Regions from separate parts of the Streptomyces sp. NPDC059002 genome, predicted to be linked through region 1. Evidence: predicted binding sites of a transcription regulator. Region 1 holds the regulator's gene; the other holds the start of a gene.
What was found. The regulator HrcA, encoded in region 1, represses chaperone genes, less so after heat shock. The targets are predictions, from matches to a motif close to TTNGCACTCNGNNNNNCNGAGTGCNAA.

Region 1 (6,934 bases):
TCCGTCGGGCCCGTGCGCGACATCGCCCACGACGCCGTACGGCAGGGTGGCCGCGGGCCCTCCGTCGAGCGGCACGGCACGTGCCCAGGTGCGGCGCAGCGACGCCTGGCCCACCGTGCTCACCGCGAGGACCTGCCCCTGCGGGGTCCAGCCGCGCACGCCGGTCTTCCAACTGCCCCAGTACGTCAGCCTCTTGGAGGGGCCGCCGTCGATGGGGGCGATGTGCACCTCGGGCGCCCCGTCGCGGGTGGACGTCCAGGCGACGGTCGTGCCGTCCGGGGAGATGCGGGGGTGGCTCACGGGCATGTTGTCGGCGCTGACGCGCCAGGCGCGGCCGCCGTCTAGGGGGGCCACCCATACGTCGTCCTCCGCCGTGAAAGCGGTCAACTCGCCGTGGATGTGCGGATACCGGAGATACGCGGAGTGCGCTGCCTGGGTCACGGCGTCCAGCCTAAGCAGGGTCCGGGCGGGGCGACAGCGGTTTGATCACTTCCCCGGCAGCCGCCCGCGGTACACCCCGACGTCACTTCCCCGGCACGCAGTTGCAGGTCGGCTCGGGCGGGTCGGCGGTGGCGGTCACGGTGACGGTGGTGGTCGGTGCGGGGTCGGGCTTGTCGTGGGAGGGCGGCTGGTGGGAGACGGGCGGATCGGAGGGCTTGTCGCCGCCGTCGTGACCGCCGTTGCCGTTGCCGTCCCCGTCGCCGTTTCCGTTGTCGCCGTTGTCGTCCCCGGAGTCGCAGTTGCCCAGGACGTCGACCTGGAACCACACCTTGGAGCCGATCTTGGCGGTGAGGTTGCCGCGCACGCACGACCCGTCGACGACGTCGTGCACCTTGCCCTTGATGGTGATGTCCTTGCCGTCCTCGGTCTCGCCCTGGCAGTCCACGTCGACGACGGCGTCCTGCGTCGGCTCACCGCTCCTGGGCGTGACCCGGTCCTCGAAGCTCGCGGTGCAGCTGAGCCACGACACGTCGGCGTGCTGCCGCTCCAGCTCCTTGGTGCCCATCTCGTCGGTGGTGAGCGCGACCGCGGAGGTGTTCAGCTCGCCGTCCACGGGATCGCACGCGGTGACGCCGAGCGCGGCGGCGCCCGCGAGCGCCACGGCGCCCAGGATCCGTGAACGCCGTACCCGTAAGGCCCTGCCGCGCACCCGCAAGGCCCTGCCGCTTGACCGCCTCAATGCCCCCATAGGGGGCAGAGTGCCACCGCACGCGCCACCGCGGTAGACCGCTTGCGGCCATCTGTCCACCCCTGGACGCGCGTTCGTGATCTCGGCGGACCCCGGAGACCAGGGCCCCGGCACGGCCGCGACGGCGCCGCACGGCGACCGGATCCGGCTCAACCCCGGTGCGCCGGGATCAGTCCGGTGCCGTCGGACGGGCGTTCAGGACCAGCGGCCGGTGCGGCCGAGCAGCAGCGCGGTCGCCGCGGTCCCCGCCGTCGACGTACGCAGCACACTGCGCCCGAGCCGGTAGGGCTTCGCGCCCGCGTCGGCGAACGCCGCCAACTCGTCGGGCGCCACGCCCCCTTCGGGCCCGACCACCAGGACGATGTGCCCGGCGGCGGGCAGCTCCGCGGTGGCCAGCGGCGCGCTGCCCTCCTCGTGCAGGACGGCGGCGAAGTCGGCGTCCGCGAGCAGCGCGGCGACCTGCTTGGTGGACGCCGCGTCGAGCACCTCGGGGAAGCGCACCCGGCGCGACTGCTTGCCCGCCTCGCGCGCGGTGGCCCGCCACTTGGCGAGGGCCTTGAGGCCGCGCTCGCCCTTCCACTGCGTGATGCAGCGCGACGCGGTCCACGGCACGACGGCGTCCACACCGGTCTCCGTCATGGTCTCGACGGCCAGCTCGCCCCGGTCGCCCTTGGGCAGCGCCTGGACGACGGTGATGCGGGGCGCCTCCGCCGGTTCCTCGCGCACGGAGTCCATCCGTACGACGAGCCGGTCCTTGCCCTCGGTGTCCAGGACCACGCACTGCGCCCAGCGCCCGGCACCGTCGGTCAGGACGACGTCCTCACCGGCCCGCAGCCGCTTCACGGAGACCGCGTGCCGCCCTTCGGGCCCTTCGAGCACATAGCGTCCCCCGTCGCCCGCGGCGACGTGCTCGACGACGAAGACGGGCGCGGTCACGCCGCCCCTCCCGGCGTCTGCGAACCGTCCTGCGGGCCCGCCGCCAACGCGGCCCTCGCCTCGGCCAGTTCGGCCACCAGGACCTCCACGAGCTGTCCGGCGGGCAGCTCCCTGGCGAGCCGGTGGCCCTGCCCCGCCCAGAGCGCCATGGCCTGCGCGTCACCGGCCTTCGCCGCGGCCTTGCGCAGCCCGCTGGTCAGATGGTGGACCTGGGGATAGGCGGCGGGGGCGTACGGCCCGTGCTCGCGCATGAAGCGGTTGACGAGGCCGCGCGCCGGGCGCCCGGAGAACGCCCGGGTCAGCTCGGTCCGCACGAACAGCGGGTTCGTCATGGCCTGCTTGTGCAGGGCGTTCGCACCCGACTCCGGGGTGACGAGGAACGCCGTGCCCAGCTGCGCCGCGTCCGCGCCCGCCGCGAGGACCGCGGCGATCTGCGCGCCGCGCATCAGGCCGCCGGTCGCGACGACGGGGATCTGCACGGTCTCGCGGACCTGCGTGATGAGGGAGAGCAGCCCGATCCCCGCGCCGTCGGTCTCCGGGTTGTCCCGGTGGGTGCCCTGGTGGCCGCCCGCCTCGATGCCCTGCACGCACACGGCGTCGGCCCCCGACCACTGGGCGGTCTGGGCCTCTTCGGGCGTGGTGACGGTGACGACGGTGAAGGTGCCGACCCGTGCGAACGCGTCGAAGACGTCGCGGGTGGGGCACCCGAAGGTGAAGGAGACCACCGGCACCGGATCGTCGAGCAGGATCGCCAGCTTGGCGTCGTACCCGTCGTCACGCCCGCTGTCCGGGTCGCCGAGCTGCGTCTCGTACCAGGTGGCCTCACCGGCGAGCTGGTTGCGGTACACCTCGACGGCGGCCGCGTCCGCGTACTCGGGCTGCGGCATGAAGAGATTGACGCCGAAGGGCCGCGACGTCAGCCCCCGCAGCTGTTTGATCTCCTGGTACATCCCGTCGGCGGTCTTGTACCCGGCGGCGAGGAACCCGAGCCCACCGGCCTCGGCGACGGCGGCGGCCAACTGCGGCCCCGAGGCGCCACCCGCCATGGGCGCCTGCACGATCGGATGGCGGCAGAGATCGGTCAGTGCGGAGGACATAACGGCATCGTGCCACGTCCTTCACAGCCCACCGAATCGTGCCCCGTAAGGGGCGCGGGGAACTGCGCGAGCAACCCCCACGGCCCGCAGGCGAAACGACGAAGCCCCCCGGCACGGGATGAAAACCCGTCGCCGAGGGACTAAGCACCGCTCAAGGCGCTAGCGCCCGTTGAACGCATCCTTGAGGCGAGAGAACAACCCCTGCTGCCCCGGCTGGAACTGCCCCGTGGGCCGCTCCTCCCCCCGCAGCTGCGCCAGCTCCCGCAGCACCCGCTCCTGCTCGGGATCGAGCTTCGTCGGCGTCAGGACCTCGACGTGCACGATGAGGTCACCGCGCCCCCCGCCCCGCAGATGCGTTACACCGCGTCCATGCAGCGGAATCGACTGCCCGGACTGGGTCCCGGGGCGGATGTCGACCTCCTCGACGCCGTCGAGCGTCTCGAGCGGCACCTTCGTGCCGAGCGCCGCGGCGGTCATCGGGATGGTGACGGTGCAGTGCAGATCGTCCCCGCGCCGCTGGAAGACGGCGTGCGGCAGCTCGTGGATCTCGACGTACAGGTCACCGGCGGGCCCGCCGCCGGGGCCGACCTCGCCCTCGCCCGCGAGCTGGATCCGCGTGCCGTTGTCGACACCGGCGGGGATCTTCACGGTCAGCGTCCGGCGCGACCGGATGCGGCCGTCACCGGCGCACTCCGGGCACGGCGTGGGCACGACCGTGCCGAAGCCCTGACACTGCGGGCACGGCCGCGACGTCATGACCTGACCGAGGAAGGACCGCGTGACCTGCGACACCTCACCGCGACCGCGGCACATGTCACACGTCTGAGCGGATGTCCCCGGCGCCGCACCTTCACCACTGCAGGTCGTACACACCACAGCGGTGTCGACCTGGATGTCCTTGGTGGTGCCGAAGGCGGCCTCGTTGAGGTCGATCTCCAGACGGATCATGGCGTCCTGGCCGCGGCGCGTGCGCGACCGGGGGCCACGCTGCGACGCCGTACCGAAGAACGCGTCCATGATGTCCGAGAAGTTGCCGAAGCCACCGGCCCCGAAACCGCCCGCGCCACCGCCGCCCGCCTGGGACAGCGGGTCACCGCCGAGGTCGTAGACCTGCTTCTTCTGCGGGTCCGACAACACCTCGTACGCGGCGTTGATCTCCTTGAAGCGCTCCTGAGTCTTCGGATCCGGATTCACGTCCGGGTGAAGCTCGCGCGCCAGCCTCCGGAAGGCCTTCTTGATCTCGTCCTGGGAAGCGTCGCGGCGCACGCCGAGTACGGCGTAGTAGTCCGTGGCCACTTACGACTCCGCCAGGATCTGTCCGACGTAACGTGCCACTGCGCGTACTGCTCCCATCGTTCCCGGATAGTCCATGCGGGTCGGTCCGACCACGCCTAGTTTGGCGACTGCCTCGCTGCCCGAACCGTAGCCGACCGAGACCACGGACGTGGAGCTGAGTCCCTCATGGGCGTTCTCATGACCGATCCGTACGGTCATACCCGAATCCGTAGCCTCCCCAAGCAACTTGAGGAGCACGACCTGCTCCTCGAGGGCTTCGAGAACGGGCCGGATCGTGAGGGGAAAGTCATGTCCGAAGCGGGTGAGATTGGCGGTGCCGCCGATCATCAGCCGCTCCTCGGTCTCCTCGACGAGCGTCTCGAGGAGGGTGGCGAGGACCGTCGCGACGGTGCCTCGGTCCTCGGCCTCGAAGGCCTCGGGCAGGTCCTGCACCAGCTGCGGCACGTCCGCGAAGCGGCGTCCCGCGACCCGGCTGTTGAGCCGTGCCCGCAGATCGGCGAGCGACGTCTCGCCGAACGGCGCCGGGCAGTCGATCATGCGCTGCTCGACCCGGCCCGTGTCCGTGATCAGTACCAGCATCACACGGGCGGGAGCGAGCGAGAGAAGTTCCACATGCCGCACCGTCGACCGCGTGAGCGACGGGTACTGCACGACGGCGACCTGCCGGGTCAGCTGCGCGAGCAGCCGCACCGTGCGCCCCACGACGTCGTCGAGGTCGACGGCGCCGTCGAGGAAGTTCTGGATGGCCCTGCGCTCCGGCGCGGTCATCGGCTTGACGCCCGCGAGCTTGTCGACGAAGAGGCGGTAGCCCTTGTCCGTCGGGATGCGTCCCGCGCTGGTGTGGGGCTGGGCGATGAACCCTTCCTCCTCCAGCGCCGCCATGTCGTTGCGGACCGTCGCCGGGGAGACCCCGAGACTGTGCCGCTCCGTCAGCGCCTTGGAACCGACCGGCTCCTCGGTGCCTACGTAGTCGTGGACGATGGCGCGCAGCACCTCGAGCCTGCGTTCACTGAGCATCGCGCACACCTCCAGCTGTCGTACGTCGCGTCGAGCCCCGCCGAGCCGAGCCCCCTTGCCTGGCACTCACCGCGGGCGAGTGCCAGCTACCAAAGGGTCAGTGTACGGCCGTGAGGTACGGCCCCGGCAAGGGCGGACCCACCGAAGTCACGCATGCGTGTCAAGCAGCGGCTGCCGAACACGGCCCGTACGGATAGCGTCACCGTATGGACGTGGCGCTGGCATGGGAAGCGGCGGGCTGGGAACGACTCGCACCGCGTGCGGGGCGGTGCCGCCTGCCGGTCTGGGACTGCACCGCGGGCCTCGTCGTCGGCGACGACGCGGCCCTCATGATCGAGGCCGGGTCGAGCCTGGCCGAGGGCGCGGCCCTGCGGACCCGCGCCAGGGACATCATCGGCGGCGGGCGACGGGTCACCCACCTCGTGTTGACGCACCCGCACTTCGACCACGTCCTCGGGGCCGCGGCCTTCGCGGGCGTGGAGGTGTACGGCGCGGTGGGCATCGACACCGTCTTCGACAAGGGCCGCGACGAACTGCGCGCGGACGCGGTGCGACACGGCGTGGCCCCGGACGCGGCGGCAGAGGCCGCCGACCTCCTGGTCCACCCGCACCACCTGGTGTGCGGGGAGTGGACACTCGACCTCGGCGGCGGGGTGCGGGTGCTGCTCGCCAACGTGGGCCCCGGCCACTCAGGACACGACCTGGCCGTCCTCGTCCCCGGCTCCGACGGCGACCCGGAGATCGTCTTCTGCGGCGACCTGGTCGAGGAGTCCGGCGAACCGCAGGCAGGATCCGACGCCGTACCGAAGCGGTGGCCCGCGGCACTCGACCGGCTCCTGGACCTGGGCGGCGAGGACGCCCTCTACGTGCCCGGGCACGGTGCGGTGGTCGATGCGGCTTTTGTCCGTGCGCAGCGCGCCACACTGGCAGGCCGCTTCGGCGTGTCGTGACCGACGGCCGGGCCGCTCTTCCTATCGTCGGCAGAATGCGCCAGTACTCCGCCGATCTCACGCCCCCTTGGAAGAAGTCGAAGCCCGTGCCGGAGGTGGCGGCGGACGCCGGCCTCGTCGTCGAGGAGCTGAGCACCGGATTCTGCGGCGCGGTGATCCGCTGCGAGAAGACCGCGCAGGGGCCGACGGTGACGCTGGAGGACCGCTTCGGCAAGCACCGCGTCTTCCCGATGACGCCCCGCGGCTTCCTCCTCGAAGGCCGCACCATCACCCTGATCCGCCCCGCCACGGGCGCCGCAGCCCCTCCCGTACGCCCCTCACGCACCGCATCCGGCTCCGTGGCCGTCCCCGGGGCGCGGGCCCGCGTCGCCCGCGCCGGACGCATCTACGTCGAGGGCCGGCACGACGCCGAACTCGTCGAACGGGTCTGGGGCGACGACCTGCGCATC
Region 2 (6,934 bases), on a different contig from region 1:
GAAGAGCGAACTCGACGAGTATCTGTGCGCCTCGCAGAACGAGGGCCACACCCTGATCACCGAGGAACTCTGCACCTGGATCCTGGACCGGCTGCCGTAGCTACCTGACTCCGGAGCCGGTCCTCTCCGCACCGGAGCGGTCCGGCTCCCAGCACTGCACGCCCCGCAGGCCCGGCATCCGGTCCCGGGTGAACACCGGGTCCAGGCCCGCGCGGCGCTGTGCCAGATAGTCGTCGAGGAGCCGGAAGGCGATCGTCGACAGCGGGATGATGGCGAGCAGGTTCACCAGTGCCATGAAGCCCATGAAGACGTCCGCGAGGTTCCACACCACGCTGACCGAGCCGAGCGCGCCGAGGAAGACGGTGCCGAGCACCAGGAAGCGGTACGACGGAAGCACCCAGCGCCTGCGCGTCATGAACTGGATGTTGGACTCGCCGTAGTAGTAGTTGCCGATCATCGAGCTGAAGGCGAGCAGGAAGACCACGGCGGTCAGCACGTGCCCGGCCCAGCCGCCCAGGCTGTCCGTCATCGTGGTCTGCGTGAGGTCCGCGCCCTGCCGCCCGGACAGCTCCGGGTTGGCGGTCAGGATGATGAAGGCGGTCATCGAGCAGACGAGCAGGGTGTCGAAGAAGACGCCGAGGGACTGCACGAGGCCCTGCTTGACGGGGTGCGAGACCTCGGCGGTGGCGCCCGCGTTGGGCGCGGAGCCGAGGCCCGCCTCGTTGGAGAACATGCCGCGCCTGATGCCCTGCTGGATCGCGGCGCCGATGCCGCCCGCGGCCAGCTCGCGCACTCCGAAGGCGCCGCCCACGATGTCGGCGAACACCCGCGGCACATCAGCGATGTTGAGGAGTACGACGGCCGTGCCGAGCAGCAGGTAGATGACGGCCATCACGGGCACCAGCACGGTGGTGACCGAGCTGATCCTGCGTACGCCGCCGAAGACGGCGAGGCCGAGCAGCGCGGCGAGCAGCAGGCCCACCAGCGGCGCGAACCACTCCGCCTCCCCGGCGCCCATGGATCCGGTGGCGACGGAGGTGATGGTGTTGGACTGCACGGCGTTGAAGACGAAGCCGAACGTCACGGTGATGGTGACGGCGAAGAGGACGCCGAGCCAGCGCTTCCCGAGCGCGCGCTGCATGTAGTACGCGGGCCCGCCCCGGTAGGCGCCGCTCGCGTTGCGCACCTTGTAGAGCTGCGCGAGGGCGGATTCGACGAACGCGGACGCGGCGCCGATGATCGCCATCACCCACATCCAGAACACGGCGCCCGCCCCGCCGAGCGTGATGGCGGTGGCGACACCGGCGATGTTGCCGGTGCCGACGCGGGCGGCCGCGGAGATGGTGAACGCGCCGAACGACGACACCTGCTTGCGGCCGTCGGCCCGCGCGGGCGTCTTCTCGCGCACCACGCGGAACATCTCGGGGAGCAGCCGCAGCTGCACGGCCCTGGACCGCACGGTGAACCAGATGCCCGCGCCGACGACGAGCGGGATCAGGAGGTACGTCCACAAGCGGTCGTTCACTTGCAGGATGAGGGAGTCCAGGGAGTTCACGGGCAAAAGTCTCACCCGGGACAAAAGACCCGGGCCAGGGACTTAAGTCCTTGGTAAACGGTGAGCAAAGGCACGCCGGCTCATAGGCATGCGCACACGCCGAAGGGGCGGCACCCTCCGCGAGGAGAGTGCCGCCCCTTCGTACGAGCTACGCGCTCAGGACAGCCGATCCGCGAGGGATCAGAAGTCCATGTCACCGCCCGGCATGCCGCCCGGAGCGGCGCCCGCGGCGGCCTTCTCCGGCTTGTCGGCGATGACGGCCTCGGTGGTGAGGAACAGCGCGGCGATGGAGGCGGCGTTCTGCAGGGCAGAGCGCGTCACCTTCGCCGGGTCGAGGATGCCCTCGGCGATCATGTCGACGTACTCACCGGACGCGGCGTTCAGGCCGTGGCCGACGGTCAGGTTGCGCACCTTCTCGACGACGACACCACCCTCGAGGCCGGCGTTGACGGCGATCTGCTTCAGCGGGGCCTCCAGGGCCAGCTTCACAGCGGCGGCGCCGGTGGCCTCGTCGCCCTCGAGCTCCAGCTTCTCGAACACCTGGGAGGCCTGCAGCAGGGCCACGCCACCACCGGCGACGATGCCCTCCTCGACGGCCGCCTTCGCGTTGCGAACGGCGTCCTCGATGCGGTGCTTGCGCTCCTTGAGCTCGACCTCGGTCGCGGCACCGGCCTTGATGACCGCAACACCGCCGGCGAGCTTCGCCAGGCGCTCCTGCAGCTTCTCGCGGTCGTAGTCGCTGTCCGAGTTCTCGATCTCGGCGCGGATCTGGTTGACGCGGCCCTGGACCTGGTCGCTGTCACCGGCGCCGTCGACGATGGTCGTCTCGTCCTTGGTGATGACGACCTTGCGGGCGCGGCCGAGCAGGTCGAGACCGGCGTTCTCCAGCTTGAGGCCGACCTCCTCGGAGATGACGGTGCCACCGGTGAGGATGGCGATGTCGCCGAGCATGGCCTTGCGGCGGTCACCGAAGCCCGGGGCCTTGACGGCGACGGACTTGAAGGTGCCACGGATCTTGTTGACGACCAGCGTGGACAGGGCCTCGCCCTCGACGTCCTCGGCGATGATCAGCAGCGGCTTGCCCGACTGCATGACCTTCTCCAGGAGCGGAAGGAGGTCCTTCACGTTGGAGATCTTGGAGTTGACGATCAGGATGTACGGGTCATCCAGGGCCGCCTCCATGCGCTCCATGTCGGTCGCGAAGTACGCCGAGATGTAGCCCTTGTCGAAGCGCATGCCCTCGGTGAGCTCAAGCTCGAGACCGAAGGTCTGCGACTCCTCGACGGTGATGACGCCTTCCTTGCCGACCTTGTCCATGGCCTCGGCGATGAGCTCGCCGATCTGGGTGTCGGCGGCGGAGATGGAGGCCGTCGAAGCGATCTGCTCCTTGGTCTCGACATCCTTCGCCTGCTCGAGCAGGGCGCCCGAGACGGCCTCGACGGCCTTCTCGATGCCGCGCTTCAGAGCCATCGGGTTGGCACCGGCGGCCACGTTGCGCAGACCCTCGCGCACCAGGGCCTGGGCCAGGACGGTCGCGGTCGTCGTGCCGTCACCGGCGACGTCGTCCGTCTTCTTCGCGACCTCCTTGACCAGCTCGGCGCCGATCTTCTCGTACGGGTCCTCGAGTTCGATCTCCTTGGCGATGGAGACACCATCGTTGGTGATCGTGGGGGCGCCCCACTTCTTCTCGAGGACGACGTTGCGACCCTTGGGGCCCAGGGTCACCTTGACGGCGTCGGCGAGCTGGTTCATGCCGCGCTCGAGGCCGCGCCGTGCCTCCTCGTCGAACGCGATGATCTTGGCCATGTGAAGTGGTCCTCCCGGACAGGGGTGGAAAATCCGGACCGCACTGGTGCCCGCGACGGACGGCCTGCAGCCCTTGTGGTTCCTTGCCCCACCCGGTCTGCGGACCTCACCGGCCCGATCCAAGTTCTGTCACTCTCACTCGTAGAGTGCTAAGCCCAATGATTAGCACTCGACCCCTGCGAGTGCAAGCGCCTCTTACGGATCCCGGACAGCCTCAGAGCTGCCCGCGCGGACGCCCCCGCACACACGAGGGGCCCGTACCCCTGTCGGGATACGGGCCCCTCGCGATGCTTGCGTCGGTGGCCGATCGCGCCGAGCTAGACGGCGAGCTTGACCATGTCCGCCTGCGGACCCTTCTGGCCCTGCGAGATCTCGAACTCGACTCGCTGACCTTCTTCCAGGGTGCGGTAGCCGTCCATCTGGATCGCGCTGTAGTGGACGAAAACATCCGCACCACCGTCGACCGCGATGAAGCCGTACCCCTTCTCCGCGTTGAACCACTTGACGGTGCCCTGAGCCATGCCTAACTCCCCTATTACTGGCCCTTGCACAGGACCGCACTTCGCGGACCCGGGTCAGACCTCCACCACCCATTGGAGATGGGGGTGTGCGCCGGAACGCGTCGACCGCGGCTGAATGTATCTGTCCAACTGCCGTCTGCAACAGGTCAATCGGACGAGAATTCTGGGCACGCGCGATCGGAAATAAGCGGAGATTCTGCCCGAAGACAGGGCAAGTCGGGCCCGACATATGCCACAAAGGGCCCAAATGGGCAGCACACTTTGGCTACTTCTTGTCGGCTCCGGGCCGACTTCGTATATGCGCTCGGCACTAACGGCGAAGCTCTCTTCCCAACTGTACCGCGCTCAACCATGCAGAATTGCCCCCTCCGTTTCTCTCACGGAGGGGGCAATTCGGTTGAACGCTGCGGGCACTTCCTTGCGGAAGATCAGCCTCCGGCGACCGCGGGAATGATCGACACCCCGGCACCGTCCGGAGTGGCCGTCTCGAGGCCCTGCTCAAAACGGACGTCGTCGTCATTCACGTACACATTCACGAAACGACGCAGCTTGCCCTGATCATCCAGGACCCGGGCCGCGATACCGGTGTGCTTCTGCTCCAGATCGGCGATGACCTCACCCAGGGTGGCCCCCTCGGCGGCGACCTCGGCCTTGCCGTCGGTGTAGGTGCGAAGAATGGTGGGGATGCGGACGTTGACGCTCATGGGATTCACCTCAAGGTAGGCCCCGTCAGGGGCGCGGGGCTGTTTCGATATGCGGCTCCGCCGCGTGGGCGCGACCAGCCACGACCGGCCCGCAGGGGAAGTCAGCTGGCCAGACCCGCGGCGCGGAACGCATCCAGGCTGGGCTTGATGGTGGCGGTGGCCTGCGACGTCTCAGCGACGGCGTCGAGCGTCTTCAGACCGTCCCCGGTGTTGAGGACCACCGTGGTCAGGGACGGATCGATGAGCCCCGCCTCGACCAGCTTCTTGGTGACACCCACCGTCACCCCGCCCGCGGTCTCCGCGAAGATCCCCTCGGTCCGGGCAAGAAGCTTGATCGCGTCGACGACCTGCTCGTCATTCACGTCCTCCACCGCACCACCCGTGCGCCGGGCGATGTCGAGAACGTAAGGACCATCCGCGGGGTTGCCGATCGCAAGGGACTTGGCGATGGTGTTCGGCTTCTGGGGCCGTACGACGTCGTGCCCCGCCTTGAACGCCGCGGACACCGGCGAGCAGCCCTCGGCCTGGGCGCCGAAGATCTTGTAGGGCTTGTCCTCGACGAGACCGAGCGCGATCAGCTCCTTGAGACCCTTGTCGATCTTCGTGAGCTGGGATCCGGAGGCGATCGGGATGACCAGCTGGTCGGGCAGGACCCAGCCGAGCTGCTCGCAGATCTCGTACGCGAGGGTCTTGGAGCCCTCGCCGTAGTAGGGCCGCAGGTTGACGTTGACGAAGCCCCAGCCCTCGCCCAGCGGGTCGCCGATGAGCTCGGAGCAGAAGCGGTTCACGTCGTCGTAGTTGCCCTCGATGCCGACGAGTTCACCGCCGTAGACCGCGGCCATGACGACCTTGCCCTGCTCCAGGTCGTGCGGGATGAACACGCAGGAGCGGAAGCCGGCGCGGGCGGCCGCGGCGCCCACGGCACCGGCGAGGTTGCCGGTGGAGGAGCAGGACAGCGTGGTGAAGCCGAAGGCGCGCGCCGCTTCGAGTGCCTGCGCGACGACCCGGTCCTTGAAGGAGTGCGTGGGGTTGCCGGAGTCGTCCTTGACGAACAACTTGCCCTGCTGGACGCCGAGTTCGGCGGCGAGGTTGTCGGCCTTGACGAGCTTGGTCCAGCCGGGGTTGAGGTTTGGCTTGTCGGCGACGTCGGCGGGGACGGGGAGCAGCGGGGCGTAGCGCCAGATGTTGGCGGGGCCCGCTTCGATGCGCTTGCGGAGCGCTTCCGGGTCGCCGAGCGGCAGGTCGTAGGCGACTTCGAGGGGGCCGAAACACTCGGCGCAGGCGAAGATCGGTCCGAGCGGGAACCTGGTGCCGCACTCGCGGCAGGAGAGGCCCGAGGCCGGTCCGAGGTCGACGGGGGCGGTGGTGCTTTCGGCGGCGACAGTCTGCACAGCCATGGAGGCGAGGCCCTTTCTCCTCATCTTCCTCGCGACGCATCTCGCCGCGAGACGGAATTGGCACCTTCCCCACCGTGACCTCGCGGTCGGCGGGAGGGTTGCCGGGGCTTCAACGGGCCGTATCCCTCTGCCCCTCTGGATGAGCGGTATTCGATTGTGGGTTTCAGTTGTTGATCTCGACGCGGCGGCGACCCCGACATGCGATGGTCACCGGCGTTGTTCAAGACTGTAACCGAAGCCCCGGACCCTTGAGATAGTCGTCCGAACCGCGAGATGGATCACATATGGGAGGACCCTGACCGTGCTGGAAGAGGTCGAGCACTGGCTGAGCAGGCGTTCCTGGTCCGTCGCCGACCGCCCGCTGGACCGGCTCGTCGCCGCCAAGCGTGCGTCCGGCGTCTCGGTGAGCGTCGTGCTGCCCGCACTCGACGAGGAGGAGACGGTCGGCGCGATCGTCGCCGAGATCCGCCGCGAGCTGATCGAGGGGGTCCCGCTGGTCGACGAGCTGGTGGTGGTCGACTCCGGTTCCGCGGACCGTACGGCCGAGGTCGCGGCGGACGCGGGCGCCAGGGTGGTGCACCGGGACGAGATCCTGCCGCGCATCCCCGCGGTGCCGGGCAAGGGCGAGGTCCTGTGGCGTTCGCTCCTGGTCACGCACGGCGACATCGTGGCGTTCGTCGACGCGGACCTGAAGGAGTTCTCCGCGGACTTCGTCTCGGGGATCGTGGGCCCGCTGCTCACCGATCCGGACGTGGCCTTCGTGAAGGCGATGTACGACCGGCCGCTGGGCGCCGAGTTCGATTCGCCCGCCTCCGGCAGGACGGCGGGTCAGGGCGGCCGGGTGACCGAGCTGATGGCGCGCCCGCTCCTGAACATGCACTGGCCCCAACTCGCGGGTTTCGTGCAGCCGTTGGGCGGCGAGTACGCGGCCCGCAGATCGCTCCTCGAACA

Region 2: the regulator HrcA is predicted to act here: its motif matches at 3,488-3,514, upstream of groL (chaperonin GroEL).

The regions. Positions count from the first base shown of each region.
Region 1 covers NZ_JBHYJI010000024.1:38,291-45,224, forward strand. Annotated here, with positions in the region: gene ACFWZ2_RS22135 (S41 family peptidase) at 1-441, opposite strand, end outside; gene ACFWZ2_RS22140 (hypothetical protein) at 524-1,102, opposite strand; gene ACFWZ2_RS22145 (16S rRNA (uracil(1498)-N(3))-methyltransferase) at 1,385-2,125, opposite strand; gene ACFWZ2_RS22150 (nitronate monooxygenase) at 2,122-3,222, opposite strand; gene dnaJ (molecular chaperone DnaJ) at 3,382-4,518, opposite strand; gene hrcA (heat-inducible transcriptional repressor HrcA) at 4,519-5,535, opposite strand; gene ACFWZ2_RS22165 (MBL fold metallo-hydrolase) at 5,742-6,485, shown strand; gene ACFWZ2_RS22170 (DUF3097 domain-containing protein) at 6,521-6,934, shown strand, end outside.
Region 2 covers NZ_JBHYJI010000017.1:2,500-9,433, reverse strand. Annotated here, with positions in the region: gene ACFWZ2_RS17565 (esterase/lipase family protein) at 1-100, shown strand, start outside; gene ACFWZ2_RS17560 (alanine/glycine:cation symporter family protein) at 101-1,555, opposite strand; gene groL (chaperonin GroEL) at 1,736-3,361, opposite strand; gene ACFWZ2_RS17550 (cold-shock protein) at 3,679-3,882, opposite strand; gene ACFWZ2_RS17545 (ubiquitin-like small modifier protein 1) at 4,311-4,586, opposite strand; gene thrC (threonine synthase) at 4,688-5,983, opposite strand; SAM riboswitch class I at 6,001-6,129, opposite strand; gene ACFWZ2_RS17535 (glucosyl-3-phosphoglycerate synthase) at 6,285-6,934, shown strand, end outside.